3 regions of the Gordonia sp. 852002-10350_SCH5691597 genome follow, and region 1 is predicted to be linked to each of the others. Evidence: riboswitches for the same ligand, from Rfam matches in the RefSeq annotation. Region 1 holds a riboswitch; each other region holds the start of a gene.
What was found. Region 1 has a riboswitch for cobalamin ahead of A5777_RS06015 (cobalamin-independent methionine synthase II family protein). Riboswitches for the same ligand answer to the same signal wherever they lie in the genome.
Positions count from the first base shown of each region.

Region 2: another riboswitch for cobalamin. It lies ahead of A5777_RS23360 (CbtB domain-containing protein); the one in region 1 lies ahead of A5777_RS06015 (cobalamin-independent methionine synthase II family protein).
Region 3: another riboswitch for cobalamin. It lies ahead of A5777_RS23645 (FecCD family ABC transporter permease); the one in region 1 lies ahead of A5777_RS06015 (cobalamin-independent methionine synthase II family protein).

Region 1 covers NZ_LZMO01000084.1:5,434-15,188, reverse strand. The annotation lists gene A5777_RS06015 (cobalamin-independent methionine synthase II family protein) at 25-1,236, opposite strand; cobalamin riboswitch at 1,387-1,531, opposite strand; gene A5777_RS06010 (SDR family NAD(P)-dependent oxidoreductase) at 1,663-2,439, opposite strand; gene A5777_RS06005 (VanW family protein) at 2,855-4,558, opposite strand; gene A5777_RS06000 (acetyl-CoA C-acetyltransferase) at 4,803-6,098, opposite strand; gene A5777_RS05995 (3-oxoacyl-ACP reductase) at 6,260-7,624, shown strand; gene A5777_RS05990 (MaoC family dehydratase) at 7,624-8,526, shown strand; gene A5777_RS05985 (TetR/AcrR family transcriptional regulator) at 8,653-9,282, opposite strand; gene A5777_RS05980 (glycoside hydrolase family 3 N-terminal domain-containing protein) at 9,456-9,755, opposite strand, start outside.
Region 2 covers NZ_LZMO01000305.1:9,972-19,726, forward strand. The annotation lists gene A5777_RS23330 (hypothetical protein) at 1-121, shown strand, start outside; gene A5777_RS23335 (hypothetical protein) at 118-564, shown strand; gene A5777_RS23340 (glycerol-3-phosphate dehydrogenase/oxidase) at 640-2,382, shown strand; gene A5777_RS23345 (pyridoxamine 5'-phosphate oxidase family protein) at 2,468-2,890, shown strand; gene A5777_RS23350 (DNA-formamidopyrimidine glycosylase family protein) at 2,901-3,713, opposite strand; gene A5777_RS23355 (ATP-dependent helicase) at 3,706-8,373, opposite strand; cobalamin riboswitch at 8,427-8,581, shown strand; gene A5777_RS23360 (CbtB domain-containing protein) at 8,604-8,831, shown strand; gene A5777_RS23365 (CbtA family protein) at 8,856-9,674, shown strand; gene A5777_RS23370 ((2Fe-2S)-binding protein) at 9,753-9,755, opposite strand, start outside.
Region 3 covers NZ_LZMO01000309.1:10-9,764, forward strand. The annotation lists partial or broken gene A5777_RS25890 (PhoD-like phosphatase N-terminal domain-containing protein) at 1-132, shown strand, start outside; gene A5777_RS24495 (PhoD-like phosphatase N-terminal domain-containing protein) at 70-720, opposite strand; cobalamin riboswitch at 749-957, shown strand; gene A5777_RS23645 (FecCD family ABC transporter permease) at 1,072-2,133, shown strand; gene A5777_RS23650 (ABC transporter ATP-binding protein) at 2,130-2,930, shown strand; gene A5777_RS23655 (ABC transporter substrate-binding protein) at 2,927-3,964, shown strand; gene trhA (PAQR family membrane homeostasis protein TrhA) at 4,005-4,673, opposite strand; gene A5777_RS23665 (TIGR03617 family F420-dependent LLM class oxidoreductase) at 4,711-5,721, opposite strand; gene A5777_RS23670 (MarR family winged helix-turn-helix transcriptional regulator) at 5,718-6,158, opposite strand; gene A5777_RS23675 (hypothetical protein) at 6,245-7,324, shown strand; gene A5777_RS23680 (isoprenyl transferase) at 7,365-8,147, shown strand; gene A5777_RS25765 (hypothetical protein) at 8,114-8,548, opposite strand; gene A5777_RS23685 (aminotransferase-like domain-containing protein) at 8,558-9,601, opposite strand; gene A5777_RS23690 (SDR family oxidoreductase) at 9,733-9,755, shown strand, end outside.

The DNA of each region.
Region 1 (9,755 bases):
GCGGTCAGGGCCCCGCCCGGCAGCTCAGGTCAGCCGAGCAGACGCCAACTCTGCGCCACGCGTGAGGCTTTCGAGCTTGGCCCACGCGATCTGCGGATGGATACGACCGCCGAGTCCGCAGTCGGTCGACGCGACGACGTTCTCCGGCCCGACCAGGGTTGCGAAGCGTTCGATCCGGTCGGCGACGAGCTCGGGATGCTCGACCACGTTGGTTGCGTGACTGACGACACCGGGAGCGATCTTCTTCCCGTCGGGAAGCGTGACGTCCTGCCAGACCTTCCACTCGTGCTCGTGTCTCGCGTTGGCGCCCTCGAATGAGTATGTGCCCGCGTTGATCTCGAGCATCAGATCGACGAGGTGACGGAATTCGAGGTCGGTGGTGTGCGGCCCGTGCCAGCTACCCCAGCACAGGTGGAAACGCACCTGCTCGGCCGGAAAACCCCGCAGCGCATGATTGAGCGCTTCGACGCGGATGCGGGTGAATGCGAGATAGTCCTCGATCGTCGGTTCCGGGTTGATCTGATCCCAGTTCTCCGCGATCGACGGATCGTCGATCTGCAGGATGAGGCCCGCGTCGATGATCGCCTTGTATTCCTCACGCATGGCGTCGGCACAGGCCCAGATGAACTCTTCTTCGGTCGAGTAGTAGTCGTTGCCGATCCGCGATGCCGAGCCAGGCGAAAGCGATGTGATGAATCCTGTCTTCTGATCCGATTCGGCAAGCGCCGCTGTGAAATTCGCGATATCGGCGGCGATCGCGTCGTGACCTGTGTAGGTGACCGGACCGGTAGCAGTCGGGAACAGTGCTCCGCGCTCTCCCACCGCGATGCCGCTTTCCGGATCGTGATAGGCGTCGGCGAAGATCGTCCAGTCACGACGATCCGGAAAGGTGGTGAGCCTCACGTGGCCCGGCGTCGAACGTTTCGGTTCGTCAGCAAAGGGGCCGCCGTCGGTTAGTTCGAGGCCACCGAGCCGGTTGAACGAATACGACCACCAGGCACCGTAATCGACGTTGCTGGACATCGACTTTCCGTATTCGCCGTCGCCGGGAATTGTGATCCCCAGGTCGACCTGGCGCTTCACCAGCGCGGCGACCTCGTCGGCGAGCAGCGACTCGAAGTCTGCGCTCGTGTGGAGTTGGAGTCCGTCGGCTGACTCCTGACGTGCCTTGTTGGCATCGACGAGTCGCTTCGTGCGGGGAAGGCTTCCCGCCTGGGACGTGGCTATACCGGTCATCGGGATACTGCACACTTTCGATCGGTTCGGATGGCGTCCGCCCTACGATCACGCGTGCACGCCCACGAACCCTCATGTGCAAGAGCCCCACCCAGCCGGGTAGTCGGAGTGCCGCGCGCTCATCCTCGAGGCAGACAAACCGCCGGATACGGCGTATCCGGCACAGCGGCAAGTGATCGGACTCGTCGACGCGGCGGGGCGTCGACTCACCGTTGCGGGACAGTCCCGGATTCGCACCGGGTTCCCCTCGACACATTGTGGTGTCTCGTCATCCGCCCACGCGTCGGGGCTCCACACGGCCGGACGGACGAACCGACTGCACCTTCGAGGTTATCCGACCCCCGAAGGCAGGATCTGTGTGGATGGTGGGGTGTTGCGGCACCCCGCCATCCACACACGAGCACACGACCTACACCTGTGCGCCGACTACTTCGGTGGCATCCGGATTCCGCCGTCGACGCGGACGACCTCGGCGTTCATGTAGGAGTTGCTGACCAACTCGATGACCATCGAGGCGAGTTCGTCGGGCTCACCGAGACGCTTCGGGAACAGGACGTTCTTGCCGAGGTTGGCCTTGAATGCGTCGGAGTCGGGGCCCGAGCCGTAGATCGGGGTGTCGATCAGGCCGGGTGCCACGGTGTTGACGCGGATGCCGACGGCCGACAGGTCGCGCGCGACCGGGAGCGTCATGCCCACGACGCCACCCTTCGACGACGAGTACGCGGCCTGACCGATCTGTCCGTCGAATGCTGCGACGCTGGCCATCGACACGATCGCGCCGCGCTCTCCGGTCTCGGTGGGCTCGAGGCGGCTCATCGCGGTGGCCGCGAGACGAATCGCGTCGAAGGTGCCGATCAGGTTGATCGCGATGACCTTCTTGTACGCGTCGAGGTTGTGGGCCGAGGCGAACTCGCCGTCCTTGCCAACGGTGCGCTGCGCCCAGCCGATGCCCGCCGAGTTGACCAGCACACGGAGCGGGCCGAGCTCGCTCGCCTGATTGACAGCGGTCTCGATCTCGGCGGTGTCGGTGACGTCCACCGAGACGAACTCGCCGCCCACTTCCTTGGCCAGCAGTCCGCCCTTGTCGGCGTTGAGGTCGGCGACGACGACCTTCGCGCCCTTGGCGGCCAACTGGCGAACCACTGCGGCGCCGATACCCGACGCCCCACCCGTCACGATTGCACTTGCTCCGTTGATATCCACGTGGCCAGCCTACGACGAACTGTGTCGCGGATAACAGCGGGGCCGAGCGATCGCTCGGGAGCACGAATCGTCAGAGGTTCACAGAGCCCGATCGGTTCAGGGAGCCCGATCTGTTCACGGAGCCCAATCGGTTCACGGAGCCTGATCGGTTCACGATGCCCGATCGGTGAACATGGCGACGAGAAGGTCGCGCCGCCGCGAGACCAGTGCGGGATCGAGTCGGTGCCGACGAGCGAGCGTGCACATGCCGTGCAGGGAAGACCACAGCTCACTGCAGACGACAGCACTCGTCGCGCTCGTAGTCGCCGTTTCCCTGGCGTGAAATACCCGACGCGAGATACCCAGTCGACGCTCTCGAGAGCACAGTCGGCAATCCCGAGCGCACAGTCGGCAATCCCGAGCGCACAGTCGATGGTCAGACGCAGCGGACGATCGGCTCGGGGTCGTACTTCACGGTGCGTGTGTGCCTGCTGATCTCGGCGCCGGTGGCGGCGTCGGAGATGACCCGAGTGTTCGACGTCGTGAAGCCGCGAATCCCGTTGTCGGCCAAGCATTCGTCGCCGCGAGGCAACTCGACGACCGAGGGTGAGGTGTAGGCGTAGCGGTCGCCGGTGATCGACTCGACGTCGACCGTCTTGGTGCTCCACATGCGCACGATCACACTCGAGGGCGTCCATCCGGTCTCGATCAGGATTCCGTGGCGGGTGTTGTTCCGGAAGACGAGATCGATCGCGCCCTCGAAGACCGTCGCCTCACGCGCCTCCGGGTACCGCGAGATGTAGTAGCTGTGCTCGGTGTGGTCGACATCCTCGAGGCCCGCGAAGTACGACGCGTTGAACAGCGTGGTCGCGAACTGCGAGATCCCACCGCCGACCGCCTTCGACGGCCTGCCGTGATCGATGATCGTCGACGTGACGTAACCCTGCGCCTCACCGCGTGGACCGGTGTAGGAGTTCAACGAGAACGTCTCGCCCGGGAGCACCACGGCGCCGTCGACCTGCTCGGCCACCAGCCGGATGTTCTCGCCCGACGCCGACGAGAAGTCGCCCGTGGTGAACTCCGAGACCACTTCCTTCACACCGAGGCTCTTGGCCTTGTCGGTCGTCACCTTCGGTTTGCGTACCTGGTAGGTGGCGCTCACGGTGTCGGGGCGATCGTCGGCGAGCGCGGCGTCGACGATGGTCTGTGTTGTCTTTCGCCAGTCGATGCGTGCGCCGTCGCGGGCGGGCACCACCTGTGGGCTGCCGCCGCTCAGACGGAACGTCGCGCTGACCGGGGCCCGCTCGGTACGGGCGAGATCTGCGCCTACACGCTTCGACACCGCCTTCTCGTCGGCGCGTACGACGAGCCCGCCGCGACCGTCAGCCTCGAAGCGCAGCACCGAGCCGAGGTCGTCGGGGCTCAACCGGGTGCGCGCGCCGTCGGTTCCGGTGATCGCCAGCGACGCCGACGTCGCGCGGGTGGCCGGACCGTCGACAGTTCGACGCACCGTCTCCGCCGATACCGTCGGCGAGAACGGCTCCATGGGGAGGTCGATCGGGCCGGCGTCGTCAAGCCAATGATCGGCGAGCTCATCGGCAGCACGCTCACGTACGACGCGCAGACCCTTGCTCGGCATCTCGGCGACCGGAGTGGCACCGCGATACCGAACACCGCCCTCGACGGCGGCCTTCTCCAAGTCGGCCTTGCGCGCATCGAGCGTCGAGTTCAAGCGTGAGCGATCGACGTGGACGACCGGCTCGACGTCCTGGCTACGTCCGAACAGCGACGCAATGCGGTCGAAAAGACTCCGCGGTTGCCGCATCAGACGCTCGGTGGTCGCGTCGGCGTCGAAAGACAGCCCGAGTTCGTGCGGCGCCACCGCCGCGGTTCCCGACGGGGTCCTGATCGTGACGGGCTGCACGGCTCGCTTCTGCAGCTGCGTGAGCGCCGGGGTCAACTGAGTGCGTGAGAGGTTTCCGACGTCGAGGCCCGCCGTGGTCGCGCCGCGGGCCGAATGCGAACTCGTGACGACCAGATCGACGGCCAGAACCAAAGATGTGAGAAGCACCACACCGGTGATCAGTCGCGCACCGACACGTCGACGACGTGCGGAGGCGGTGAACACTTTGTCAGTCATACAGGACATTTCAGACGCGGGCGAGGTGGGCTCCGCTCGCTCCGTCAGGTCGAGCTCCGGGAGTGGGCGCTTCTGACCTGGGAAAAGCAGGCGCTCCGGTTGAGCTGTCGGGTCGGGGGTCTGACAGCTCAACCGGAGCTAACACGTATATCTACCCTGCTTCCCGATTCGTTACAGCCCGTTGGAAAACCTTTGACCGAACTGACAGGAAGGATGGTTCTCTAGGGAGGCTCGGTAGGAAGCCTCAGCCCTCGATGATCGCGGTGACGCCCTGGCCCCCCGCGGCACAGATCGAGATGAGCGCGCGTCCGCCACCGTTGGCCTTGATCTGCTTGGCAGCTTGGGCCACGATCCGACCACCGGTCGCCGCGAACGGATGGCCCGCCGCCAACGAGGAGCCGTTGACGTTGAGCTTGCTGCGGTCGATCGAGCCGAGCGCGGAGTCGAGTCCGAGTCGCTCCTTGCAGTACTCCTCGCTCTCGAACGCCTGCAGCGTCGCGAGGACGACCGACGCGAACGCCTCGTGGATCTCGTAGAAGTCGAAGTCCTGCAGCGTCAGGCCGTTGCGCTTGAGCAGACGCGGGATCGCGTAGGTGGGAGCCATGAGCAGTCCGTCGGGTCCGTTGACGTAGTCGACGGCCGCGGTCTCGGAGTCGACGAAGTAGGCCAGCACCGGCAGGCCCTTCTCCTGTGCCCACTCGTCGGACGAGAGCAGCACGGTCGACGCACCGTCGGTGAGCGGCGTCGAATTGCCTGCGGTCATCGTGGCGTCACCCAGCGAGACACCGAAGACCGGCTTGAGCTTGGCGAGCTTCTCGACGGTCGAGTCGCCGCGCAGGTTCTGGTCGCGGATCAGGCCCTGGTACGGGGTGATCAGGTCGTCGAAGAAGCCCGCGTCGTAGGCGGCTGCCATCTTCTGGTGGCTCGCCGCGGCCAGTGCATCCTGGTCGGCGCGTTTGATGCCGAATTCCTTGGCGGTGATGGCCGCATGCTCGCCCATCGACATGCCGGTGCGCGGCTCGCCGTTCTTGGGGATCTCGATACCGAGATTGGGCAGCGCCTTCAGAATCCCGAGCACCTGGTCCTTGGGCGACCGCGCACGGTTGACCTCCAGCAGCGACAGTCGCAGGTCCTCAGAGACACCGATCGGGGCGTCGGACGTGGTGTCGACGCCGCCACCGACCGCGACGTCGTAGCGACCGCGCGCGATGCCGTCCGCGACAGCCGTGATCGCCTGCAGGCCGGTGCCGCACGCCTGCTGGATGTCGAAGGCCGGGGTGTACGGCGAGAGCGGCGATCCGAGCACGCATTCGCGGATGAGATTGAAATCACGCGAGTGCTTGAGGACCGCACCGCCCGCGACCATGCCGAGGCGCTCGCCTTGGAGGTTGAAGCGGCTGACCAGGCCGTCGAGGGCCGCGGTGAACATGTCTTGGTTGCCGACCTTGGCGTATGCCTTGTCCTGGCGTGCGAACGGAATGCGGTTGCCGCCGAGGATCGCGACCGGACGCTCGTCGCGAGTCTTGGGTGTGTAAGCCACTTGGATCTCCCAGGGATGAGGGTTGACACTTATAGCGTATTCTTACTCCAGAGTAAGTTAGTTGTCGAACTGCTGCGGACCCCGGGTCCGTCGACTACCCGACAACTGACTCATCGATTCACCTGCACATGAGCCGCACATCACGATCAGAGGAGATTCACGTGGCTTCCAACGGAACCGCCGGTCTGTATTCGAGTTTTGTCCATTCCGGCCCCGGATCGTTCATTGCCAAGCAGGCAGGACTCCCGGTGCCCCCGAAACTGCGTCGGTACAAGCCGTCGGAGCCGCCGCTTCCGGGTCCGGTGCTGCTCGGCGGCGACGGCCGACTCGTCGAGCCGGTCCGCGAGATCCTCTCCACTCCTGACTACACCCTGATCCACAACGCGACCACGGGTCGCAGCGCCGACAAGTACGGCGGCCTGGTCTTCGATGCGACGGGCATCAAGAAGGCAGCCGACCTCAGCGCGCTGTACGAGTTCTTCCAGCCTGTCATGCGCTCGACGGCGGCCTGCGCGCGATTCGTCGTGCTCGGCACCACTCCCGAGCTCATCGACGACCCCGACGAGCACGTCGCCCAGCGCGCGCTCGAGGGCTTCACGCGGTCGCTCGGCAAGGAGTTGCTGAAGGGGTCGACCGTTCAGCTCGTCTACGTCTCCCCCGACGCCAAGACCGGTGTCACGGGACTCGAGTCGACGCTGCGCTTCGTGCTCTCGGCCAAGTCGGCGTTCGTCGATGCCCAGGTGATCCGCGTCGACGCCGACGATTCGGTCGCTCCCGCCAACTGGGACAAGCCGCTCGACGGCAAGGTCGCGGTTGTCACCGGTGCCGCGCGCGGTATCGGCGCGACCATCGCCGAGGTGCTGGCACGTGACGGCGCCCACGTGATCTGCGCCGACATCCCCGCCGCCGGTGAAGCACTCGCCGAGACCGCGAACAAGGTCAACGGCACCGCATTCCCGCTCGACGTGAGCGCACCCGACGCCGGCAGCAAGCTCGCCGAGCACGCACTCGAGCGTCACGGCGGCATCGACATCATCGTCAACAACGCCGGAATCACGCGCGACAAGCTGCTCGCCAACATGGACGAGGGCCGCTGGAACTCGGTGATCTCGGTCAATCTCGTTGCGCCGCAGTCACTTGTGAACGCGCTCGTGGAGAAAGACGCGCTGCGTTCCGGCGGCGCCGTCGTGGACGTCAGCTCCATCGCGGGCATCGCGGGCAATCGCGGCCAGACCAACTACGGCGCGTCGAAGGCAGGCGTCATCGGCCTCGTCGACGCCTATTCGCCGCTCCTCAAGAAGAAGGGCATCACCATCAACGCGGTGGCGCCAGGCTTCATCGAGACCAAGATGACCGCGGCGATTCCGCTCGCCACCCGTGAGGCCGGCCGCCTGATGAGCTCGCTGCAGCAGGGCGGCCAGACCGTCGACGTCGCGGAGACCGTCGCCTACTTCGCCAACCCGGCGAGCAACGCCATCACCGGCAACGTGGTTCGCGTCTGCGGCCAGGGATTCCTGGGGGCCTGATGAGCAAGACGATCACACTCGACGGCCCTCCGAGCACGCTCGACGTGTATTCGAAGGCCGTCACCGCCATGCTGCCGGTGATCGGCAAGTCGGGGTCGGTGCGTCCCGACACTCCGCTACCGGACAGGCGATATCGCCTCGAGAACGTGCGTGTCGACCCCGACCGCCTGCACGCGTATACGCTCGCGACCGGACAGCAGTACGGTCCGGTGCTACCGATCACGTACCCGTTCGTGCTGCAGTTCCCGCTCGCGATGAAGATCATGACCGACGGCGACTTCCCTTTCGGCGCAGTCGGTTCGGTGCATCTGGAAAACACCATCGAACGGTTCCGTCCGATCGGCGTCGACGAGCCGCTGACCATCGAGACGCATGCCGAGAATCTGCGCGAACACCGCAAGGGCATTCTCGTCGACATGGTGTCGGAGTTCAGCGTCGGCACCGAGCCGGTGACGCGCCAGGTGGCGACGTTCCTCTCGCAGCAGCGCACCAGCCTGTCCGACGAACCACGCGGCCCCGCGCCGCGTGAACAGGCTCCGCCGCCGCCGAACGCGATCCTGTCGGTTGATCTCGGCCGCATCCGCGAGTACGCCGCGGCATCGGGCGACCGCAATCCGATCCACATGAGCGATCTGAGCGCCAAGGCGTTCGGATTCCCCAAGGCCATCGCGCACGGAATGTGGAGTGCCGCAGCAGCAATCGCCAACGTCGAGCCGCAGCTGCCCGACCACGTCACCTACGCCGTGAAGTGGGGTAAGCCGATCCTGCTTCCGGCGAAGGTCAACCTCTATGTCCGACGCATCGACGGGGTCGGCGGGAAATCGTCCGGCAACTTCGACATCGCGATCCTCAACCGGCGCAAGGGTTATCCGTACCTGACCGCCACCACGCGAGGGGCGTGACCATCGCGGGCGGGTAACAGCACCAGAACTGCCGCTTCTCCGGGGTATCGGGGAGGCGGCAGTTTTGTGTTGCGACGCGGGTCGAGGACTGGTTGAGAGATTCGACCGACGTGAGACGTGCGGTCGCTACGCCGTGGCACCCTCGTCGCCGACGCCACCGCCCCGGCCGACGCCCTTCAGTCCGCGCCAGGTGATACCGACCAAAAGGTCTGTGGCAGTGTCGATATCGACATCGCCCTCCGAAATGCGGTCTGCGACAGCCTCTCCCGCACCGACGAGTGCAACAGCGGTCAGTTCGAAGTCGACGTCACTCGCGCCCTCGACCGTGGTGCCGCGTCGAATCAGTTCGGCGACCATGTCGGTGACGCGGTCGCGGCTGTCGCGGACGATCTGCGCGAAGTTGGCCGTGCCGATCGCCACGCGATAGAGCACCTTCCACGACTGCCGGTGCTGGTCGACGTATCCCAAGAACTCGCGGACCACGGTTCGGGCCTGATCGCGCTGTCGCAGAGTGGGATCGAAGCCGATCGCCATCGCGTCGATGAATCGTCCGGACTCACGCGCGATGCAGGCACTGAAGAGTTCGTCCTTGGAGCCGTAGTACAGGTAGAGCATCGGCTTGCTGATTTGAGCCTCTGCCGCGATCGAGTCCATCGACGTCTCGCGGAACCCGTTCTCTGAGAACACCTTCACCGCGGCGTCGAGCATCTGTTGCTCGCGAACCGCGCGCGGGAGACGCTTGGTTCCGCCTGCCATCGCTCATCTCCTCCGTGCGGCGCTGCCTACATGTGGGTTACCCAACAACTTTACCAGTGAGTAAGTTTCCCGGCGGCACAACCGGCACCGCCTACGAGATGTGCTCTGCCTCATTCCTGATTGCGAATGCGCAACACTCAGCAGCCCTACCCACGTCAGCGGCCCTCACCACCTCAGCAGTGCAGCACGCCCTTGGCCCGCAGAATCCGCACGACGGATCGGTCGACGCGAGCCTGCGTGAGCGTACCGGCGGTCACGGCGCTCTGCATCGAGTCGAGCACCGACGAGACGCGGTCGGTGGTGATCCACAGCGCGATGTCGCCACCGGCCTTGATCGACATCAGCGCGGCCTGCTCGATGGGGTAGCGCTCGCTGATCGCGGCCATGCCCGACAGGTCGTCGGAGAACACGACTCCGTTGAACGCAGGACCGCCGTAGGGCTTGCCCGTGCGCAGCATGGTCATCGCACGGGG
Region 2 (9,755 bases), on a different contig from region 1:
GCCGCAGTCGATGCCGCCGCTCGATCCCGCTGCCGACACCAGCGCGAGCGAACCGAAGGTCGATGCGCAGCGATCCGGTGCGCACGCTGAGGCCTCTCGTGAGCGGGGTGCGGGCCGATGACTCCGAACGCCACCGCCGGTCGGATCGACAGGTTGTCGCCCGACGTTCGCGGTCTCGCCGACCGCGTTGCCGACGACGTCGTCGACGATGCGCTCGGCCGACTGGCGGTCGTCGTTGTCGACGTCACCGACATCGGTGGGGTCGAATCGGTACTCGACGCGATGACCCAATGGCAGACCACTGGTCGGGTGTCGAAAGACACCCTCAAGCGACTCGACGCCGCGATGGTGCAGCGTGATGTCGACGGCCTCGCTGCGCACCGTGCGGGCGATGCGCTCACCCAACGCGTTCACTTTCGCGCTGCTCGCGGATTGACTTGTCTGGCAATCATTTTCGACGCCGACATCGCCGCTCGGCGTCGTATGCGAGAAGCGGTGTACGAGGCGTCGGTCGCTCTGGGTGGCAGCGCGGGTGTGGTCGGCGTGCTGGTCGACTTCACCTGACCGGGTGCCTGCGTGCCGGTCGGCGCGCCGTATCAATGACCGGTGAACCCCCGTGGTGTCGATTAGTCTCGGCTCATGGAGACGGAGTTCAATCCGGACCGACCAGCTGACCTTGGGCCGCTCTACCGCGAGCAGGCGTGGCGTCGGCTGGGTACCGAACAGTTCGACATCGTCGTCATCGGCGGTGGTGTCGTCGGCGTCGGAGCGGCTCTCGACGCCGCGACGCGTGGCCTGCGGGTCGCGCTCGTCGAGGCGCGAGACATCGCTTCGGGCACGTCGAGCCGCTCGTCGAAGATGTTTCACGGCGGACTGCGTTATCTCGAACAACTCGAGTTCGGGTTGGTGCGTGAAGCGCTCCACGAGCGCGAACTCTCACTCAGCCTGCTGGCCCCGCACCTGGTCAAGCCGTTGCCGTTCCTCTACCCGCTCACGCATCGCGTCTGGGAACGTCCGTACGTCGCCGCGGGGATCTTCCTCTACGACACGATGGGCGGCGCCAAATCGGTGCCGGGCCAGAAGCATGTGACGCGGTCGGGTGCGCTCCGCGTGGCGCCCGCGTTGAAGCGTGATTCGCTGATCGGCGGCATCCGCTACTACGACACCGTTGTCGACGACGCCCGGCACAGTCTCACCGTCGCGCGCACCGCCGCGAACTATGGTGCGGTGATCCGCACGTCGACGCAGGTGGTCGGATTTCTGCGCGACGCCGACCGCATCATGGGTGTGCGCGTCCGCGATACCGAGAACGGTGAGACCGCCGAGATCAAAGCGCACTGCGTGATCAACGCGGCAGGCGTGTGGACCGACGAGGTGCGGGCACTGTCCAAGCAACGCGGGCGGTTCAAAGTCCGGGCCTCCAAAGGCGTACACATCGTGGTGCCGCGCGATCGGATCGTGAGCGAGACGGCGATCATCTTGCGGACCGCGTCCTCGGTGCTGTTCGTGATCCCGTGGGAGACGCACTGGATCGTCGGCACGACCGACACCGACTGGCACCTCGATCTCGCGCACCCGGCCGCGACCCGCGCCGACATCGACTACCTGCTCGAACGTGTCAACGAGGTGCTGGTGACACCGCTGCGTCACGACGACATCGAAGGCGTCTACGCCGGGCTGCGACCCCTGCTCGCAGGCGAGGACGAAGCGACGTCGAAGCTTTCACGCGAGCACGCGGTGGCCGAGATCGCGCCGGGGCTCATCTCGATCGCCGGTGGCAAGTACACGACGTACCGCGTGATGGCCGCCGACGCCGTCGATGCCTGCGTCGATTTCATCCCGACACGCGTTGCGCCGTCGATCACCGAGCGTGTCCCGCTCATCGGCGCCGACGGGTACTTCGCGCTGATCAACCAGTGCGAGTCTCTCGGCGAGAAGTACGGACTGCACCCCTACCGGATCCGTCGACTGCTCAACCGGTACGGATCGCTGATCGACGACGTGTTGTTCTACGCGGCGGATGATCCGTCGCTGCTGCGTCCACTCGAGGCCGCGCCGCAGTATCTGCGCGTGGAGGTCGTGTATGCGGCCGTCGATGAGGCGGCACTGCACCTCGAGGACATCCTGGCGCGCAGAACCAGGATCTCGATCGAGTACGCGCATCGCGGCGTCGACTGCGCTCAAGAGGTCGCCGACCTCGTCGCGCCGGTTCTCGGCTGGGGCCCTGAGAAGGTGGCGTTCGAGGTCGAGACCTACAAGGCGCGGGTCGCCGCGGAGATCGCCTCACAACAGCAACCCGACGACGAATCGGCAGACGCGCTGCGTGCCGCTGCACCTGAGTCGCGGGTCGACATCCTGGAACCGGTGCCGATTCCGGACTGAATGGCACGCTTTCGCAACAGGACCAAATGCCCTTCGCCCGGCGCCTCGGCGGCGTGACAATGGATTCATGAGCAGAGGAGACGCCATGGTGCACAATCCCATTCACGAGCTTCCCGTCGACGAGGCATGGGCGCTGCTCGCCACCTCCGACGTCGGAAGGATCGCGTTGAGCGTCGGTGGCCAGCCCGACATCTTTCCCATCAACTATTTCGCCGGTGACGGTCGCGTGTTGATGCGCACAGCGGAGGGCACCAAGCTCGCCGAACTCGCCGTCAACGGCAAGGTGGCCTTCGAGGCCGATGCCTACGACGACGACGGCGGGTGGAGTGTCGTGGTCAAGGGGTCGGCGCGAATTCTGACCACCGGCGCCGAGATCGCCAAGGCCGACGAGGCCCCGTTGCGCCCGCTGATCCCGACGTTGAAGTACAACTACGTCGAGATCGTGCCGGACGAGGTCAGCGCGCGTCGCTTCGAGTTCGGGCCAGAGCCGGAGCGGTATCCGGTCTAGGCGCCGACGTTCAGCTCTGGCACCGCGGGCAGTAGTAGACGACCCGATCCTCGCTGGTCGAGTCCGGCCGGTCGCGCCAGAACTCGCGGGCGATGAGCGTTCCGCATCGTCGGCACGGTTGCCCGATTCGTCCGTAGACCCAGGTGCGCGCATTGTGTCCGGTGCGACCGGTGGTGGTGCGTGCCGTGCGAAGCCTGTTGGCCCACAACATTCTTCGGCACAGGTCGACGAGTGGTGGCACGTCGACGTCGGCGACGAGTCGGTCGGGTCGGACACCCCGGAGGAAGCACGCCTCACACCGGTACACATTGCCGACACCTGCCATGAGCCGTTGGTCGAGTAGCGCCTCGCCGATCTTCGCGTCCGGCCGTGCCTCGATGTTGGCGACGGCGCGCGCGGCGTCGAAGTCGTCGGAGAGAAGGTCGGGTCCGAGGTAGTCGAGGTCGGCGGCGGCACGGGGAAGTAGCTCGAGAATCCCGAGTTCGAAGCCGACGGCCTCGTACCCGTTTGCCTGCAACACGATTCGCGCCTGATACGCGGGTCGGCGCCACTTGGTGCCGACGCGATGTACGTGCCACACGCCTTCCATCTTCAGGTGGCTGTGGATGCTGACGCCATCGGGCGCCGACGTCGCAGTCGCCGCCGCGGGCACGACGTCGATGAGCAGATGTTTGCCCCGGGAGCGGACCGCGGCGACCCGTCCGCCGCGCAGGTCGGTGGTGGCCAGCGACGGAATGCGAAAGTCGGTGCGCTCCAACGTGGTCTGATCGAATGCGCGACGGAGACGGTCTGCGGCCTGGTAGACGGTGTCGCCCTCAGGCATGCTGTCCGTATCGCATTCGGAGGCCGCGGGGAGTGGTCGCGAATCCGGCGCCGACGAGCACCCGCTGCAGGTCGGAGCGCAACGCGGTGACGCCGTCGATGGAGTCGATGGTCAGGCGGGCGACACGACCGGCCCGCACGATGTCGGCGAGCGCTGCTGCCATGGCCTCTAATGCGGGGACGTCGTCGCTGAAGGTCAACACGGTCTTCCCGCCGCGTTCGACAAATGCGACGAGTTCGCCCTCGACGAGACATACGAGGGCGCCTGGTTTGCGGCCCGGTCGATGCCCGCCTGCGCCGGGCGTCGTGTCTGGCCAGGGCAGCGCTGCCCCATACGGATTGGCCGGGTCGGTGGCGGCCAGAACCGTCGCGGTGTTCGGTGCGCGGTGACTGCCCGGTGCGTCGTCGGTCAGGGCGTGGCGGCGCAATTGGTCGACGGTGGAGGTGCCCGCGAACTGGGCACCGCCGAGGCCGTCGACGTAGTAGCCTCGTCGCACCTGGCCGCTGTCTTCGAAGATGTTGAGCGCCTTGTAGATTCGTGCGAATCCTCCGACGACGTCCTCCGCCGTCACGCTGCCCCGGGTGACGACCCCGTAGCGTGCGAGCAGTTGGTCGCACAGGGCCTGAGTCGCGACAGTGGTCTCGAGCAGCGCTGTAGGGGTTGCGAACCAACGACCGGTTGCCGTGGAGGGCGTCGTGGCGCCGCCTGTCTGCGAGAGGAGATGCCGCGTGCTCAACCGTCCGGGCCGCAGGCGCGGAGCCTGACCGCGCGATCGGTGTGACGGCATGGACCGACTCGACGACGAGGTGCGGCGAGGCGCCTGCAACGCACGGACCGGCGCAAACGTGTCGTTGCTGACGTGACCGGCCCAGACGAGGTCCCACAGGGCGTCCTCGACCTGCTGGCGCGTCGCGGTGGCGCCCGGCGATGCTTCGCTCTCCGTCGACGCGTCGTCGAGCAGTTGGGCGAAGCGCAGTCCGCCCCCGGTGCCGAAGGTGTCGAGGAGGCGGGTGTGGATCTCGGTGGTGTCGATCTCGACCTCGGTCGGTACGAACAGCGGTGCGAGGTCGGCGGGGAAGAAGCTGATCCAGCCGTCGGTGGAGCCGATCCGGCCGTGACCCGCCCACATGAAGTCGCCGCTGGAGAGGAGTTCGTCGAGCATGGCCGGCCGGTAGTCACTGATCCTGCTCGGCAAGATCAGCGACTCCCACGCCGACGCCGGGAGCTGATGGCCCGCCAGTTGGTCGAGGACCGCCGCGAGTCCGTCGACTCCGGTGAGCCTTTCGTCGTCGGCGACGTGCTGCCACGCTCCGAGAAATCTGGCGAAGGTCGGGCCGTCGACGGGTGCGACGTCGGCTCGGCTCGCGGCAAGTGAGCCTCGTCGGATCTGCCCGAGCACGTCGCTGTGACACCACTGTGTGGTCCACGCGGGGCTGCCGTCGGGGTCGTCGTCGGTGGCGGGTAGAAAGTCGCCTTCGACGACCTTGCGTTCGGCGGCAAGGCGAATCAGCGTGTCGCGCACCACCGCGGGTGCCATTCCGATCGACTCGGCGGCCTCGTCGACGGTGAACGGGCCGTGCGTGCGCGCGTACCGATGGACGAGATCGCCGACGGGATCGGGAACAGACTCGGTGAAAGCTGCCGGAACACCCAGTGGCGCAGGAACTCCCAAGCCGTCGCGCAGGCGCGCGGTGTCTTCGACCGCCGCCCACAGCGGCACGCCCCGGATGCTCACGGAGATGATCGCGCCGCGTCGATGCAGCTCGGTCAACACGTCAAGCGCCGCAGGGCTGTCGTCGTCGCGCCGATACCGCAGCGCCACCTCGTCGGTCGTGAGCGGACCGAGCCACCGCAGCAGGTCGGCGATATCCTCGGCGTCGCGTGCCTTGCGGTGCTCGTCGAGGCGTTGCAGCCGTGCGACCACGGCGGCGATGACGGCGGGATCGAGCAGTTCGCGCAGGTCGACGCGCCCGAGTAGCTGTGCGAGGAGCGCGGTGTCGAGGGAGAGTGCTGCGGCGCGACGTTCGGCGAGCGGGGCGTCGTCGTTGTACATGAACGCTCCGACGTAGCCGAACAGCAGCGATGCCGCGAACGGCGACGGTTCCGGGGTCTCGACCTCGATCAGCCGAACACGTCGCGATCGGATGCGAGTGAGGAGGTCGGTGAGCGACGGCAGGTCGTAGACGTCCTGCAGGCATTCGCGGACCGTCTCCAGGATGATCGGAAAGTCGGGGAATTGTGATGCGACGGAGAGCAATTGGGCGCTGCGCTGGCGCTGCTGCCACAGCGGTGCCCGACGGCCGGGGTCGCGGCGGGGGAGTAGCAGGGCTCTGGCCGCGCACTCCCGGAATCGTGAGGCGAACATCGACGAGTCGGCGAGGGCGTCGGTGACCATCTGCTCGATCTCGTCGGGATCGACGACGAAGACTGCGGCGCCCGGCGGTTCGTCGTCGGTGTCGGGGAGGCGCACGATGATGCCGTCGTCGGATGCGGTGACCGCACCGTCGAGTCCGAGGGTGGCCTGCAGGCGGGCGGAGATCGCCGACGCCCACGGCGCGTGTACGCGTAAACCGTAGGGGGAGTGCAGGATCAGGCGCCAGTCGCCGAGCTCGTCGCGGAACCGCTCGATGACCAGGGTCCGGTCGGTCGGTACCTGTCCGGTCGCGTCGCGCTGCTCGGAGATGATCGACGCGAGGTTGTCGCGTGCGTACTCGCTGAGCCCGAGTTCTGTTGCCTGACGGTCGAGTTCGGCCTCGTCGGCGATGGAGCCGACGAACTTCCCGATCGCCGCGCCCAGTTCGGCCGGGCGTCCCTGTGCGTCGCCGATCCAGAACGGGAGGCGGCCGGGCTGACCGAATGCGGGTGAGACGAGTACGCGGTCGTGGGTGATGTCCTCGATTCGCCAACTCGTCGCGCCGAGCGCGAAGACGTCGCCGACGCGCGACTCGTAGACCATCTCCTCGTCGAGTTCGCCTACGCGGCTGGACTTTTCGCCGACCATGAACACACCGAAGAGCCCACGGTCGGGGATGGTGCCGCCAGAGGTGACCGCTAGTCGTTGCGCACCACGGCGACCGGTCAGTGTGCCAGCATCACGATCCCAGGTGACACGTGGACGTAGTTCGGCGAACTCGTCGGAGGGGAAGCGACCCGAGATGAGATCGAGTGTCGCCTCGTAGATCGACCGGCTCAACTCCCGGTACGGCGCAGCGCGGCGGACGATCTCGTACCACTCGTCGACCTCGAGCACGTCGAGAGCGGCCGCGGCGATCGTCTGTTGCGCAAGCACATCCAGTGGACTGCGCGGTACCTGCAGCTCTTCGATTGCGCCCGCACGCATCCGCGAGACGGCGACCGTGCAGCCGATCAGGTCGGTGCGATGCTTGGGGTACAGAACCCCCTGACTGATCTCGCCGACCTGGTGGCCCGCGCGTCCGATCCGCTGCAGCCCGCTGGCCACCGAGGGTGGTGTCTCGACCTGGATCACCAGATCGACCGCGCCCATGTCGATGCCGAGCTCGAGTGAACTCGTCGCGACCACACAGCGCAGGCGGCCGCTCTTGAGGTCGTCTTCGATCTCGGCGCGCTGCTCCTTGGAGACCGACCCGTGGTGTGCGCGGGCCAGGACAGTCGCGGCGCCGGTGGTGGCCCCCGAGGCCATGACCATTGCGGGTGCGCCGCCACCGACGCGGTCGTTGCGTGGTGGTTCGCGGCCAGGCTCGGTGCGTTGCTCGTGGATCTCGTTGAGCCGCGCGGTGAGACGCTCGGCGAGCCGTCGAGAGTTGGCGAACACGATCGTCGTACGGTTGGTCTCGATGAGATCGACGATCGACGCTTCGACGTAGGGCCAGAGCGAACCCGCGGTCGGCGAGAACGCGTCGTCGAGCTCATCCGCATCCGGTGCATCCGGTGGCGGCGGGATGTTGGCCATGTCGGGTACCGGGACGTCGACGCGGAGGTCGAAGGTCTTCGACGCCTTTGGCCGCACGATGGTGCACGGACGGGAGCCGGAGAGGAACTCAGCGACTAGCTCGGGCGGGCGGACCGTCGCCGAGAGTCCGATGCGTTGCGCCGGAGAGTCGAGCAGTTCGTCGAGGCGTTCGAGCGACAGCGCCAGGTGCGTGCCGCGTTTGGTGCCTGCGACGGCGTGTACCTCGTCGACGATCACCGTCTCGACCGTGGTGAGCGCTTCCCGTGCCGACGAGGTGAGCATCAGGTAGAGCGACTCGGGCGTGGTGATGAGGATGTCGGGTGGCGTTTTGGCGAGGAGTCGACGCTGGGCGGCGGGGGTGTCGCCCGAGCGCACGCCGACGGTGATCGACGGTTCGGTGATCCCGAGTTCCTGCGAGGCGCGTGTGATGCCCGCCAGTGGCGCGCGCAGGTTGCGCTCGACGTCGACCGCCAGTGCTTTGAGTGGGGAGATGTAGAGGACGCGCGTGCCCTTGGACCGATCGGGGCGGGCGGCAAGTGAATCGAGTGCCCAGAGAAACGCCGACAGGGTCTTGCCCGAGCCGGTGGGCGCGATGACCAGGGTGTTCTCGCCGTCGGCGATGGCTTTCCACGCGCCCTGCTGGGCGGGTGTCGGCGCGGGGAAGGCGCCGCCGAACCACCGACGCGTCGGGTCGGTGAAGCGGTTCAGGATGGAGGACGAGCTGGGCACTCTTCCATTGTTCCGCACGGGTCTGACAGTGCGGTGCGACGTGCTGGTCCGGCGGCGAGAACCTGGTATAGAGTCGATCCACGCTGGTTGCCAGGAACCCGGTGAGAATCCGGGACGGTCGCGCCACTGTAAGTCCGACGGGAAGCGACCTGTCGCGACGAGTCAGGACGTGGCAACCAGGCCACATTGCTCCACGTCAGGGACGCGTCATCCCGGAAGGAACCCTCTCAATGGTTGCCACCTCATCACAGGCCGAACGTCGGCCCGCTGCGCTCGCCGTACCGAATCTCTCGGTCGCTTCGGCCGCGCTCTGGCTCACCGCCACTGTGCTCATCGCCGCGCTGGCCTACTACTTCATCGGGTACGACCAGGGCGCCTGGTCGGTGTTCGGCAGCGACACCCACATCCACGAGTTCGTGCACGACTCCCGCCACTTCCTCGGCTTCCCCTGCCACTGATCTGACCCGGGAGACAACAGAACAATGGAGAAGAAGTTCGTCGGCGCGGGCCTGCTATCAGGCCTGATCGCCGGAATTTTTGCGTATGTGTTCGCTCGTATCTTCATCGAGCCGGTGGTCGCCAAGGCGATCGACTACGAAGAGGGTCGCAGCCACGCCGAGGAGATGCTCAGCGGCGAACACGGCCACGAGCACGAGGTGTTCACCAGGTCGGTGCAGGAAAACATCGGGGCCGGGGTCGGCACCGTGATCTTCGCGATCGCGATGGGCGCGTTCTTCGCGGTCGGGTTCACGGTCTTGTGGACCTACCTCGGACTGCGATACCCCGCGACCGATCCGCGCTGGGCGGCGGCCGCGCTCGGCGCGCTCGGATTCGTGGCCTTCTTCGGCGTCCCGTACTTCGCCTATCCGGCCAACCCGCCGGCTGTCGGCAACGACGAGACCATCGCCGACAGGTCGAGTGCCTATCTCACCATCACCGTGGTGTCGGTAATCGCGATCATCGCGGCCGTCGTCTTCGCGCTGTGGCTGCGTCCACGCATCGGTGGGCTGCTCGGTGCGATCGCGGGCGGCGTCGGCTACCTGGTAGTGGTCACCGTCGCGATCGCGTTGCTGCCGAGCTTCGACGAGGTACCGACGCCGGTCACCAACGACGCGGGCCAGATCGTGTTCCCAGGTTTCCCGGGCGACGTCATCGGCGACTTCCGCGTCTACGCGATCGCCAACCAGGTGATCCTGTGGACGGTGCTCACCGCGGTGTTCGCGCTGGTCCTGGGCGCGATGTCGCGCTCGCGGTCGTCGAAGCAGGTTGTCGACGACCCCGCGACGCAAACGGTCGCCTGACGCTCCTTTAAACGCGGCTCGAGTTGGCAGGCGCGGCTGGTACACCAGCCGCGTTCGCAAGTTCGGGCCGCGTTTGGCTTA
Region 3 (9,755 bases), on a different contig from region 1:
GTCGTCGCGCGCGGCGTCGAAGTGGCGACACCGGAGAACGGACACAGCGTGCACGCCGACGTACGCGGCCTACGGCCGGCGGCGGACTACTTCTACCGATTCCGTGCGGGCGGTTGCATGTCGGCGATCGGGCGCACACGTACCGCTCCGGCGCACGGAAGTCGGCTGAGTGCATTGACTTTCGCATTCGCCTCGTGCCAATCGTGGGCTGACGGCCACTATCCCGCGTACGTCGGCGTGCACGCTGTGTCCGTTCTCCGGTGTCGCCACTTCGACGCCGCGCGCGACGACGTGGCGCATCCCATGGTCGGTGGCGATCTCCCACTCGACCGGTACCGGAAGCAGGCCCATCGCTCCGCCGCGGGCGAGCGGATCGGCGGCCAGCCGTGTCCACAGGACCACGCCGTCGGGAAGCGGATCGCCTGATGCCACACCGAGCGTGAACAGGTCACTGCCACGGCGTGGCGGGGGAGCCGACGCCGCGTCGGTCGTGAAAAGTGCGGGGACGGTTGCGATACCGGCCGCGACGCCCGCCCAGGTGAGAAATCGTCGGCGGGTGGTGCCGGCGTGGAGGGTCTTGTCCCGATCGATCCGGAGGTCGGCCAGTGACGGGCGAGGTGAGATGTTCGGCATGCCGCCACCCGACCAAGAGAGGATGGACGTCGTCCTACCCGCCGTCGGCATCGCGGTGATGGGATGGTGAAGTTCGTGAAACCGCATGCGCCATATGTCCGATTCGAGACCGTTGTTACACTGCAGCGGCGTCGGTTCTCCAGCCGAGATCGTCGGTGAGAGCCAAGAGGGAATCTGGTGAGAATCCAGAGCTGCCCCGCAGCGGTAACGGAAACGAAGGCGTTCAACAGCACTGGGCCTGCGGCTCGGGAAGCGATCGTCGGTAGGTGGCACATCACGTGCCGTGTCCGAAGTCCGAAGACCTGCCGACGTGGCCGCCGGGCGCAGGCGGTCCCATCGACTTCGCGGGACATGGTCGGTGTTGAACTCGCGTGGTCTTCGTCGACCCCGCGTGGCGACATCTGCTGTACCCGCTCCGGGCTGATCAGGAGGGCGGACATGTCGGCGCGCACTGCGAACCCTCGGGATACCTGGGCGCGACCGGTCTCCGTGGTCATCGGCTGCGGTGTAGCGCTCGTCGTGGCCGCGGCGTGCGGCGTCGCATACGGAACCGTGGGGATCGGTTGGTCCGTATCGCTGCGGATGGTGTGGGCAGCTATCACCGGGGGACCGGTCTCGTCGGTCGACGCCGCGTCGTACTGGATCGTCGTGGACTCGCGTGTGCCACGGGTGCTGACGGGAGCGCTGGTGGGTGCCGGTTTGGCGGTGGTCGGCGTGATCGTGCAGGCGATGGTGCGCAATCCGCTGGCGGACCCCTATGTGCTCGGGATCTCGTCGGGTGCGTCGGTCGGAGCCACCGCCGTCGTGCTGTTCGGGGTCTTCTCGGGTCTCGGCCTGTATGCGTTGCCGACCGCGGCATTCCTCGGCGCACTGGTGGCGACGTTGCTCGTCTTCGGAATTGCACAGCGTGGCGGAGGTCTCACACCACTGCGGCTCGTGTTGACGGGAACCGCTCTGGGATACGGGTTCTCGGCTCTGACCACTGTGCTCATCTTCTTACGTCCGGTGGGTGATGCCGCACGGAGTGTCATGTTCTGGCTGCTCGGCAGTCTTGCTGCGGCAACATGGCATTCGGTTGCGCTGGTCGCGGTCGTGGTGGTCATCGGGATAGGTGTGGTCGCAGCGAGAGCACGACAACTCAACGCGCTGGCGATGGGCGACGAGGTCGCCGCGTCGCTCGGCATACGGGCGTCACGGTTTCGGCTCGAGCTCTTCGTCATCGCCGCGCTGATGACCGGGTTCATCGTCTCTGTCTGCGGCGCAATCGGATTCGTCGGTCTCATCGTGCCGCACGTGACCCGTATGGTTGTCGGTGCGGATCACCGCAAGATCATTCTCGTCGCCCCGGTGCTGGGGGCGCTGTTCCTTGTCGTCGCCGACCTGATGGCGCGGATTGTCGTTCCACCGCAGGAGATTCCGCTCGGGGCGATCACGGCTGCGGTGGGTGTGCCGGTGTTCCTCGGGCTGATGCAACGTCGACGTACCCGGATCGACTCATGAGTGCCGTCGAGTACGACGCGGTCACAGTCGATATCGATGGCACCGTCATCGTTCGCGACGCATCGTTTTCGGTCGACTCCGGGGAGTTCCTCGGGGTGATCGGACCGAACGGCAGCGGTAAATCGACCCTGCTTCGATGCGTTTACCGCGCGCTGGCACCGTTGGGTGGCAGTGTGCGAGTCGACGGCCGCGACGTGCGTGCGGTGAGTATGCGGGAGAACGCACGACGAGTCGCCGCGCTCACCCAATCAACCTCGCTCGACTTCGATTTCACCGCGTCAGAGGTTGTCGCGACGGGACGGCTGCCGCACCGCGAACTGGGTGCGGCGGCCCGTGCCCGCGACCGCCAGGTGTGCGAGGCGGCGATGTCCACGGCCGGCGTCGAGATGTTCGCGGATCGTGTGTTCACCACGCTCTCCGGCGGAGAGGCGCAGCGCGTACTCATCGCGCGCGCATTCGCGCAGGAGCCCAACGTACTGATCCTCGATGAGCCGACCAATCGCCTTGATATCCGCCACCAGTTCGACATCCTCGGTGCGGCGCGCGGACGCGGGGTCACCGTCATTGCGGCGCTGCACGACCTCAACATGGCGGCACAGTACTGCAGCACGCTCGCTGTTGTGCTCGACGGGACGATCGCGTGCATCGGGCCACCGGACGAACTCCTCACCACGACGAACATCGCCAAGTGGTACGGCGTTGGTGCGTACGTCGTCGCCCACCCCCGCTCGGGCGTTCCGCAGATCATCTTCGACGACCAAGTCCCACAAGCCATCTCCGAGGAAGAGCACTCATGACAGCGCCTACGACCAGGACAACACTCAGCAGACCGCGCGCACTCGTCGTGTCTGCGCTTGCCGCGATGACCGTGGTCTCCGGTTGCGGCGCTGACGTCGAGTCGTCGACTCCGGAATCGTTGGGAGAGCAGGTCACGGTAACCAATTGTGGTGCACCGCTTAGGGTTAGCGGTGTACCGGATCGTGCGGTGACGAACGACACGGGGATCACAGAGCTGATGTTCGCGCTCGGATTGGGCGACCGGATGGTCGGCTACACCACGTACGAGGGCAAAGAGCGAGATATCGAATCATCTCCGTGGCGAGCGGATTTCGAGAAGACAAGGTCACTGGGCACGGCGTTCTCCCGGGAGATCATCGCCGCTGCGCGGCCCGACTTCGTCTTTGCGGGCTGGAACTACGGGTTCAAGGAATCGACCGGCGTCACCCCCGACTGGGTGCGTTCGACCGGTGCCGTGCCATACCAGCTGACCGAAGCCTGTCGCCAGGCAGGCACCACCAAGCGCGGCGTCGTTCGACCCCTCGATGCGTTGTACGCGGACCTGTCGAATCTGGGGCAGATCTTCGGCGTTAGTGGTCGGGCCGCGGCGCTGACCGCCGACTATCGCAAGCAAGTCGAGGCTGCGCGTGTGGGGGCGCCTGCCGAGTCCGCAGCAGCGCGGGTCTTCCTCTTCGACAGCGCCGATCCGACGCCGTTCACCTCGGGTCGGAATGCGGCACCGGATCAGATCATCGCCGAAGCCGGTGGACGCAACATCTTCGGCGATATCGACGACTCCTGGACGTCGGCATCATGGGAGGCGGCTGCGCAGCGCGATCCGCAGGTCATCGTCATCGTCGATTACGGGGCGGGGCCGCAGAACACCGTCGAGGCCAAGATCCGGCAACTCGAGTCGCAACCGTTGATGGCGCAGACAACCGCAGTGCGAGAGCGCCGCTACATCTCGTTTCCGTATGCGGCGCTCGTCGAGGGGCCGCGTAACCCGCAGACCATCACGGCGCTTGCCGAGTACTTGCGATCGCAGTCGCTCTGACCAGGCCGTCGGCAGACGGCGGCTCGGAGGTGAGGTGCGCTCAGGCCGCGACGACCAGCCAGACCGCGATGTAGTGCAGTAGCGCGGCGATGGCTGTGCAGACGTGGAACACCTCGTGATGGCCGAACGTCGTCGGCCAGGGATTGGGCCAGCGCAGTGCGTAGAGCACTCCGCCGACGCTGTAGAAGACCCCGCCGACCGCGAGGAGGATCAGTACGAGCCAACCGACATGTGCGACGAGCGTCGGGGCGACGACGATGATGACCCACCCGAGCAGGATGTAGAGCGTGACTCCGAGCCAGCGGGGCGCGCCAGGCCACGCGATCTTCAGTGCGACACCGGCGAGCGCGCCGACCCAGACGATGCCGAGCACCCACCACCGCATCGGACTCGGCAGACCCATCAGACAGAACGGCGTGTAGGTACCAGCGATGAACACGAAGATCATCGAGTGGTCGGCACGCTTCATGTGTACCTGCGCGCTCAGCGATTTCCACGCGACGCGGTGATACGACGCCGAGGTCGCGAAGAGTCCCACGACGGTTGCCGCGTAGACGGCACAGGCCACCGCGCCTCCCGGTCCACGTAGCCAGCCTGCGCCGATGACAAGGGCGATACCCGCGACCACTGAGACGTAGGCCGACCACTGATGAATGACGCCGCGGAGGCGAGGTCTGTCGGCGACAGCGGTCACCAGGGCTGAGTTCACGTAAGCTACGGTACCGTAACTTTGTGTGAGAACGCTGTCAGCCGAGTGCGGCGATGATCGCTGTGAGCTGGTCGACGTCGATAGGCGTCGGCTGATAGATGCACACCTCGTCGACGCGGACGTCGAGATCGCGCAGCGCGTCGAATGCGTCGACGCGGGCCCGGATCTGCTGTGCGACGTCTGCGGGACCACCGACAGCGGCGATCGTGTGCAGTAGCTCGTCGTCGATGAGATCGGCCATCTCAGCCCACCGCCCCTGCTTCGACAGCGCATTGAGTTCTGGCTGCAGCCGCTCGGCGCCATGCGCTGCGAGGACGGGCCGGTAGGCGGGCGTCGAGCCGTAGAAGGCGAGGAGTCGTCGCGCGGCGCTGTGGTCGGTGCCCACCGACACGATCACCTCGGGGATCACGGTGAAGCCGCGGCTGTGATCGCGTGCGGCGAGACCGCGTCGAATGTTCGGGACGGTCGTCGATGCCAGAAAGTCGGCGGTGGAAAACGGCATCACCAACACCCCGTCGGCGTGCTTTGCCGCGGCGCGGGTCATCAACGGCCCGAGTGCGCCGACGAATACCGGCGGCCGACCGAACGGGTTGGGTCCGGGGTTGAAGGTCGGCGTCATCAAGGTGTGACGGTGATAGGCCCCTTCATGGCGCAGCGGAGCTCCGGTCTCCCACGTATCGAAGATGGCGTTGATGGCGCCGACCTTGTCGGCCATGCGGCCCACGGGGTCGTCGAAATCAGCGCCGAACCGCTTCTCGATCTGCGGGCGTATCTGCGTACCCAAACCGAGTCGAAATCTGCCGCCGGAGAGCAACTGAAGGTCGTTGGCCGCGTGTGCGAGGTGAATCGGGTTGCGCGGGAACGCAATTGCGACGTTGGTCAGCAGGGTCAATTCCGGCACCGACGCCGCAACGACGAGCGGCGTGAACACATCGTGTGGACCCTCGAAGGTGAACACCCCCGCTGCACCCGCGCGGGCGAGATCGGTGGCACGCTGTGCTGCGCCCGTCGGCTCGAACAGGGCGGTCGTCACGGCGATCGGAGTCATGTCGCGTCGGCGTCGTTGTAGCGGCGCAACAGCGTTGCGAACAGTTCGAGATCATCCTGCGTCCACGCGTCGAGCCTGCGTGCGATGGCGTCTCCACTGCGTCGGCGGATCTCGCTCAGGGTGTCGAGAGCCTCCTGCGTCACCTCCAACGACTGCGACCTCGACGACGTCGCGTCCTGCGTGCGGCGCAGCAGGCCACGGCGACGGAGTTCGCCGAGTTGGCGGCTGGCCGTCGACTTGTCGATGTTCGCGGCCCGAGCCAGCGATGCCGCGTTGATTCCCGGGTTGTCCGAGATCAGCGCGAGGAGGGAGAACTCGACGAAGGTCAGGCCGCCCTCGGCGTAGATGTCGCGGGCGCCGTTGCGCAGCCGCCGCGACAGCGTGACCAATTCCTGCCCGACCACTTCGGCGGCATCGGGTTGCTCGGGTGAAGCCATAGTTGTATATTACAACCTATCCAAGTTGCATTCTGCAACCATTCCTGATGAACGATCGTGTTCCCGACTAGCCCAGAAGGTAATCGATGTCCGCTGCTCCCACCCATGCGTTGTCGGTCAAGACCATCGCGTCGCACGTCGCCGTTCCGCTCGTCATCGGTGCCGTGATGGCACTCGCCTATCTCGGCGGATTCCACAAGCCCGATCCGCACGATCTGCGCATCGATGTGGTCGGTGCCGGTACATCGACCCAGGTGACCGCACAGACTCTCCAGCAACAACTCGGCGACCGCGTCTCGATCCGGACCGTTGCCACCGCCGATGAGGCGCGCGGGGCCATCGAGCGCCGGGAGATCGCGGCGGCTTTCGAGCCGAAGGCCGACACTCCGGTCCTCTACGTGTCGACAGCGGCGTCGGATCCCACAGCGGTCACGGTCGAACGGATCTTCAACGGCATCACGATCGCCAAGGACCAACCACTGAAGATCGTCGACGTCGTGCAGGCCGATCCGCAGCGCGATCCATCCGGACAGAGCATCTTCTTCTTCCTGGTGGCACTCACCGTCGGCTCGTACGGATGTGGAATCGCGATCGCCGTCGCCGCAGGTGGACGCAGGATTCGCGTGCGTCTCGGATTCGCGGCGGTCTGCTCGGTGATCTCTGCCGCGGTGACCACGGCGATTGCCGTGTGGGTGTTCGACGCCCTGCCGGGTGCACAGTGGCAGATCTTCGGGCTGTCGATCCTCTACGCGCTGGCCACCATGCTGTTCGCGATCGGATTGCACCCATTCATCGGTCGATTCACGACGCTGGCGATGGTCACGATCTTCGTCGGGTTGAACTTCACGACCAGCGGCGGCGTGTTCGCGCCTGCCCTGCAACCGAAGTTCTTCGCCGTCCTCCATGACTTCTGGATCGGTGCGGGTCTGAACGAGGCATCGCGCAACCTGGCCTATTTCCCCGAGGTCTCCAGCGCGGGCGACATCGCGAAGATCATCGGCTGGCTCGTCGTCGGTGCCGCGCTGGTCGGCATTGTCGCGCTGCGGGACCGTCGAAACGTCGGAGATGGCGCGGTAGAAGCGAGTCCGGCCGCTGCCGGGCGGCACGAGGGCGACCAGCTCACCGAGGAGGAGGCCGAAGAACTCGCCGAGGATGTCGTGGCCTGATTCAGTGTGCCCTTACAGGTGAGGTCTAATCTGGTTCGCGATGAAACTCCTACCCGATCGTCTGCGTCGGCCGATGCTCTCCGTGTACGAGCGGCGGCTGATCCAGTTGACGGACGAGAACCGCTTGCCCCAGCATGTGGCGATCATCTGCGACGGCAATCGACGATGGGCCCGCGAGGCGGGCTTCGAAGATGTCAGTCACGGACATCGGGTGGGCGCGCAGCGCATCGCCGAGATGCTCGAGTGGTGCGCCGAGCTGGGCATCGAGACGGTCACCATCTATCTGCTGTCCACCGAGAATCTGCAGCGCGCCTCCGACGAACTCGACGCGCTGATGGAGATAGTGCCCGACATCGTCGACGAGATCGCCACCCCTGACGGGCACTGGCGGGTTCGCATCGTCGGAACCCTCGATCAGCTCCCCGATACCGCGGCCCAGCGTCTGCGCAACGCCGCTGAACGCACTCTCGACAGGTCGGGCATGAACGTCAACGTGGCGGTCGGATACGGGGGCCGGCAGGAGATCGCCGACGCCGTGCGCGCGGTCCTCGTGCAGAAGGCCGAGGCGGGTGCGACCGTCGACGAACTCGTCGACGCGGTCACCGTCGAGGCGATCGATCGCAACCTGTACACCAAGGGACAGCCCGACCCCGATCTGGTCATCAGGACGTCGGGGGAGCAGCGGCTGTCCGGATTCCTGCTGTGGCAGAGCGCGTACTCGGAGATCTGGTTCACCGACGCCTATTGGCCCGAGTTCCGTCGGGTCGATTTCCTGCGTGCGCTGCGCGACTACTCCGCGCGCAGTCGGCGATTCGGCAAGTGATCTTCGAGTAGCTCGATGAGCGCTGTCACGTCGGCGTCGAATGTCGAGACCGGCGGCGTGCCGAAGCCGACGAGGATTCCTCCGGTCGGCTCACCATGGGCGTCGTGAAGTCGCGGGGCATCCGGATGGCGCAGCACGTCGAGTCCACCGAGCGAGAATCCCCGTTCGTAAGTTGCCGCGAGTACCGACGCCTCCACATCGACGGGAACGGGTATCACCGCATGGAGCCCGGCGGAGATGCCCATCGTCGCGATCCCGTGCGCGCCCAGCCGCTCGATCAGTGCCTGCCTGCGGCGTCGATAAAACTGTCGACTGCTTCGGATGTGCTTGTCGTAGGAGCCGGTCTCGATCATGTCGGCCAGGGCAAGCTGATCGACGATGCTCGCATCCGGTTCGCGCATTCCCTTGGCTCACATCACAGTTGAGACCAGCGCCGGTGGTAGGACCAGCCAGCCGATGCGTACCGAGGGTGACAAGCTCTTGCTGACCGACCCCGTGTAGATGATGTGGTCGGGAGCCAGTGCCTGCATCGCGCCGACGGGTTCGCGGTCGTAGCGCAGTTCGCCGTCGTAGTCGTCTTCGATCAGGAATGTGTCTGTCGTCCTTGCCCACTCGGTTACAGCCGCACGTCGATGTGGAGCAAGCGACACCCCGATCGGGGACTGGTGGCTGGGGGTGACGAGGACGGCCTGAGGCTTCACCGCGAGGTCGGTCAGCGCTGTCACGTCTGCGCCGTCGTGGTCGACCGGGATGGGTGACACGACCGCGCCGTACTGTGTGAACGCGTCTCGAAAGAAGGGCAGACCGTACGCCTCGGTCGCGACGGAGTCACGAAAAAGACTGCGTCCCAGTAGCTCCAACGCCGAGAGTACCGATGTGGTCAACACGATCTGGTCGGGATGTGCACGAACGCCACGCGCTCGGGCGAGATAGCCGGCGAGCGCGACGCGTAGCCGTTCACTGCCGTTGGGCAGCGTCGGACCGAAGGCGGAGTCGTCGGCGCTCGAGATCGCCCGTCGCATCGACCTGATCCATGCGGTGCGCGGGAACTGCGACGCGTTGGGCTGGCCGAGGGAGAAGTCATGTGCGACGCGCGGTGCGGACACTACGGTCGTGAACGATGCGCCTGCGGAACTCGGCGAACCGAAACCCGTTGCGACCGTGGTGCCTGCGCCCTGGCGCGCGGTCAGCCAACCTTCTGCGATCAGTTCGGAGTACACCGTCGAGACGGTTCCGCGAGCCAGGCCGAGATCGGCGGCGAGTGACCGGTAGGGAGGTAGGCGCGTGCCGGGTGCGAGGCGGCCATCCGCGATGGCGCTGCGCAGTTCGTCTGCGAGCCGAGATCGGAGTTGCGCGCTGCGGCCTCGAGTGGGTGCGTCGAAATCGGGCTGCAGATCGAGATAGAGGTCGGTCCCGAGTCGCTCGGCGAGCGCAGACCATCGATCACCTGTCATCACGCCTCCCGAATTGACGCAGAACACTACGTGTTGATTGAACCTCATTTCTGGATCAATCTGCCACTAGCGTTGACGGTGTTGCCCTTGGAGAAGGCAGGCACACAGACGATCCGCGAGAGGTAGGACTGATGACGACGGTGGTATTCGGCGC